DNA from 2 places in the Paenibacillus sp. FSL F4-0236 genome. Region 1 is predicted to be linked to the other one. Evidence: a T-box and tRNA genes for the amino acid it is inferred to sense, from the RefSeq annotation. Region 1 holds a T-box; the other holds one or more tRNA genes.
What was found. A T-box is a leader RNA that pairs with one kind of tRNA and senses whether it is charged. The one in region 1 lies ahead of tyrS (tyrosine--tRNA ligase), so its partner is inferred to be a tRNA-Tyr.
Positions count from the first base shown of each region.

Region 2: it has a tRNA-Tyr gene. The T-box ahead of tyrS (tyrosine--tRNA ligase) is inferred to sense a tRNA for this amino acid. The anticodon was not compared.

Region 1 is NZ_JBBOBK010000001.1:2,056,204-2,058,653, reverse strand. Features, by position in the region: gene tyrS (tyrosine--tRNA ligase) at 1-921, opposite strand, end outside; T-box leader at 1,060-1,290, opposite strand; gene NSQ29_RS09415 (Lrp/AsnC family transcriptional regulator) at 1,442-1,888, shown strand; gene NSQ29_RS09410 (acetamidase/formamidase family protein) at 1,965-2,450, opposite strand, start outside.
Region 2 is NZ_JBBOBK010000001.1:6,002,059-6,004,508, forward strand. Features, by position in the region: gene NSQ29_RS26700 (PucR family transcriptional regulator) at 83-1,177, opposite strand; tRNA gene NSQ29_RS26705 (tRNA-Lys) at 1,327-1,399, opposite strand; tRNA gene NSQ29_RS26710 (tRNA-Tyr) at 1,405-1,490, opposite strand; tRNA gene NSQ29_RS26715 (tRNA-Phe) at 1,500-1,572, opposite strand; tRNA gene NSQ29_RS26720 (tRNA-Asp) at 1,639-1,716, opposite strand; tRNA gene NSQ29_RS26725 (tRNA-Thr) at 1,730-1,805, opposite strand; tRNA gene NSQ29_RS26730 (tRNA-Val) at 1,839-1,914, opposite strand; tRNA gene NSQ29_RS26735 (tRNA-Met) at 1,923-1,999, opposite strand; tRNA gene NSQ29_RS26740 (tRNA-Ser) at 2,030-2,121, opposite strand; rRNA gene NSQ29_RS26745 (23S ribosomal RNA) at 2,204-2,450, opposite strand, start outside.

The sequences.
Region 1 (2,450 bases):
ATGCACGAATCTGGTCATTTCTTCAGCAAGTGTTTTTTGTGCTTCGCGTTTATGCGGTTCAGTCTGTACTTTTTCCGCAAGTGCATCAATTTGCTCTTTTGATAGGAATGTAAAGTACTTCAAGTATTTCACAACATCACGGTCATCAGTGTTCGCCCAGAACTGGTAGAACTCAAACGCAGTCGTTTTGTTTGGATCGAGCCAGATTGCTCCTCCAGCTGATTTACCGAATTTTGTTCCATCAGCTTTCAACATAAGCGGGATCGTTAGACCGAATGCTTTTGCTTCAGGTCCTTCTTTTCTACGGATCAGATCCAGACCGCTTGTAATGTTGCCCCATTGATCGGAGCCACCAATTTGCAGCTGCACATCTTCATGCTGGTACAGATGCAGGTAATCTAGGGATTGCAGGATTTGGTAGGAGAATTCTGTAAAGGAAATTCCGCTGTCCAATCTGCTCGCTACAACATCTTTGGCAAGCATCGAATTGATGCTGAAGTTCTTACCATAGTCACGCAAAAATTCGATCACATTGATTTTATGCGTCCAATCGTAGTTATTCACCATACGAATTTGATTGTCGCCATCAGTAACGAACAGTTTTTTCATTTGTGCGGTAAGGGCATCTACGTTAGCTTGGATTTGCTCCAGCGTCTGCAATGAACGCTCGGATTGACGTCCACTTGGATCACCGATCGTACCTGTAGCACCGCCAATTAGCATAACCGGACGATGTCCTGCAAGCTGGAATCTTTTGAGTACCATGAACGGAATCAAGTGACCAATATGCATACTGTCACCCGTCGGGTCTACACCGCAGTACACCGAAACGGATTTCTGGTTGGTCAATTCTCTAAGCCCTTCGGCATCGGTTTGTTGATTGATGGCATCGCGCCATTCTAGTTCATCGATAATATTCATTGCCTAACACCCCTTAAATTAGTAGATATCCTATAACGAATCATCAGTCCGCCAAGCGAATATAAGGATAGTTGATGAAGAGAAACTTATAAATCCTTATATTTAAAACAAAAAAATCGTCCCCTTGTCTATTGTAGACATAGGGACGATTGAATAACCGTGTTACCACCCAGATTGCACCAATGAAACGCTAATGCTAAAACACAGCATTGATGCCACTCGTGACGAGATATCGTTCGCCATTCCGCTCGGTGTTAGCCGAGATACTCCAAAGTGTAATTCGTACTCTTAGTGTGTACCGGGTTTCATCAACCCCCGGCTTTCTGAAACAGGGACTAAGCTACTACTGGGCTTCTTCAACGTATATCGTATATAAGATTACAGCCAGTATAGTGAAATAATTCTTCAATGTCAACATCTTAAGCTAAGAATGCTGAGACACACTCCTGCTGTGACGCACTACTAGGCATTGCCTATTTTTTTCTGTTACAATTACAAAAAAAGAGGTGAACGACTCCGTATGCTTGATCCAATCGATAATCATATTTTAGAACGCCTAACTCAAAACAGCAGAATTTCCTACACCGATCTAGCTAAAGAAGTTAATTTATCAAGTGTCGCGGTTAAGGATCGTATTGATCGGCTCGTCAATCAAGGAATTATTGAACAATTCTCAATCGTCATCAACGCAGAAAAATTAGGAAAGAAAATTTCGGCGTATCTAGAGCTTGAAGTGGAGCCTGCCCATTTAAATCATATTGTTAGAGTCCTAAAAGAAAATGAATGCGTAGCCGTACTTTATGAAATGACAGGGCCGTGCATTCTTCACATTCACATTCTAGTTGAGAACCTTGAAGAGATGGAACGGTTTATGCATGAATCCATCTACTGTCTGGATGGTCTAGTCCGTGTAGAAAACCAAATCTTATTAAAACGCCACAAAAATCAGGATGGTCTAAATATATAAAAAAAAGAACCGACTTTAAGACGGTTCTTCGCTGGTTTGGATCTTATTATGTTTATGAAATGATTGCTAATTCGACCTACTCTGTTTTAGATAACTTAGCTTTATAAAATTTCGCGAAATATTCGCTGACCTGAACCTTCTCTTTTACAACTTCTATTGGAGCAACGAGCTTAACGATCTCTCCATTGTACATTCCTCTCGTCGCCCCGACTTTCATCTCTAGAACATTATTATTGTAGCTTATAGTTACTGTCTGAGTAGTCGGCTTCCAGCTCACCTTCGCACCAAAGCTTTCAAAGCTGCTACGTAATCCCACTGCCTTGCGCTCCGAATCACCGAATTGGCCTTTATCGATCAAAGCATGCACACCCCAGTTTCCATCCACTACCTGTGTAATTCCAAAATCCGCGGACACAGACATCAGTGAGTACGCTTCATCCTCGCTCAATTCCATTCCAGCCATTAAAAAATCTTTTGTTTTGTGAGCGGCATCCTTCATTGCTTTGTCGATGGACGAGTTTTTGAAAATATCCGTCTGAGCACTAGCCCCCAGCTCCTCCAA
Region 2 (2,450 bases), 3.9 Mb from region 1:
TTAATATAAAAATTCTGTTTCCTTGTACATTTATATTACCCCAGTCGGGACACTATGGCTATTTGTAAGGTTCACAAAAAACCTATTTCCTTTTCGTCACTTTATACAAAAGCATAGTAAGCTTAACAATAGCAGCGTCCCCAAAGCTTCGTACATCTGCTCCGGTCTCTTGTTTTATCTTATCCAGACGATAAAGCAGCGTATTACGATGGATATACAACTTCTTGGCGGTTTCACTTACATTACAGTCCATCTCAAAAAAAGTCTCCAAAGTCAGCAGCATTTCTTTATCTGATAGTACAGAGGAGTAGTCACCAATTTGTCCAAGCAACTGTTTGCGGCGTACATCAGGAATGCTGTTAACCAGACGTTCCAAATGCAGTTCCCAAGGTAAATGAATATACTCTCCTACTTGAAAAATACGACCAAGTACAATCGTCTCCCTGAGCAAAGCTACAGATCCAGTCAATCCCTTAACAGGGACTATAGCCGGAGCTACTGCCAAATGGAATACCCCTACCCATTCACTAGCTATCAGCTCATGTAACCCCATACTAGTCTGTGCTAGAAGATCATCTACACTCTCTTCTTCATCATCCTTATCATCCCCGCCCGTAAGTAATTCTTTACGAGCTAAAATTAACCATTCCTTCTCTTGAAGGGGAATGAGCAGAATTTCGTTCTCAAAATAGCTACGCAGTAATTTCATCAGTGAACGATAAGAGATCTGTGGACTATGGGCAATCTCACTACTTAGGAGGAATGGAATCATATCTCCGAACAGACGTCCCTTTAGGGTGATCTCATCGGGAATTTCAGTGTCATTTTTCTCTTGCTCTAGCTCCGTGTTCAACCAAGCGCCAAGCTGCCGCGCCTCCACTTCACCTTCTTCTCTAAGCCCTGTAGCTTTAAGTGCAATAGCAAAATTTCGAACTGCATAGTTGACCAGTTGTACTTCCAGAGAGGTGAGCCCCTCCATTTCTACCCAGACAGCGGTTATACGTCCGTCACTCTCATACAAAGGTGCCCAGAGATGACCCTCATGGATTACCAGCTGATCCTGTCCTTCTAATCCCATGCTAAAAAGAGAAGCTGAATGCTGCCTCCCTAACTGCTTGATTCCGGTTCTCTTTCCGGTGAGCTGCTCTAATTTTTTCCGCAATGTCTCACTATCCATAGTCACCATGCTCCACCACTTTTGCTCTTTTCGCCTATTTTAGCATATTCTCTTATATTATGTTAATCGCTACAGTAGCGCGCTACTATAATACAACCATAAAACACAAAAAAAGCCACCACCATAAGGTGATGACTTTCTGTTTGGGATGAGCCATGAAGGACTCGAACCTTCGACACCCTGATTAAAAGTCAGGTGCTCTACCAACTGAGCTAATGGCTCATAAATGGTGGGGGATGATGGATTCGAACCACCGAACACGTACGTGAGCAGATTTACAGTCTGATGCGTTTGGCCACTTCGCTAATCCCCCAGGGAAAAGTGGCTCGAGACGGATTCGAACCGCCGACACGAGGATTTTCAGTCCTCTGCTCTACCGACTGAGCTATCGAGCCATATTAAATTGACATAAAAATAAAGTGGTAGCATTAAACTTCCCACCCTAGTCTTGTGGAAAAAAATGGCGGAACCGACGAGATTCGAACTCGCGATCTCCTGCGTGACAGGCAGGCATGTTAGGCCAACTACACCACGGTTCCGCATTGATAATAATGGTGCCGGCGAGAGGACTTGAACCCCCAACCTACTGATTACAAGTCAGTTGCTCTACCAGTTGAGCTACACCGGCACGGTGTAAAAAGTAATTCTAAAAAAGTAATAATGGTGGAGGCTGAGGGGATCGAACCCCCGACCCTCTGCTTGTAAGGCAGATGCTCTCCCAGCTGAGCTAAGCCTCCAGGTATTATGGTAGCGGCGAAGGGGATCGAACCCCCGACCTCACGGGTATGAACCGTACGCTCTAGCCAGCTGAGCTACACCGCCACAATAATTAGAAATGCTATGGATTGAAAATGGCGGAGAGAGTGGGATTCGAACCCACGCACCGCTTACGCAGTCTAACCCCTTAGCAGAGGGTCCCCTTATAGCCACTTGGGTATCTCTCCAAACGATATCAGTACCACAGCAATCCAAACAGGAATTTGACTCCCTGAAAACTGAATCCGAATTGAATTTGCGTTCTAAGTATAGGATAAGCCCTCGACCGATTAGTATTGGTCAGCTCCATGCATTACTGCACTTCCACCTCCAACCTATCTACCTCGTCGTCTTCAAGGGGTCTTACTAATTGGGAAATCTCATCTTGAGGGGGGCTTCACGCTTAGATGCTTTCAGCGCTTATCCCGTCCGTACGTAGCTACCCAGCCATGCTCCTGGCGGAACAACTGGTGCACCAGCGGTACGTCCATCCCGGTCCTCTCGTACTAAGGACAGC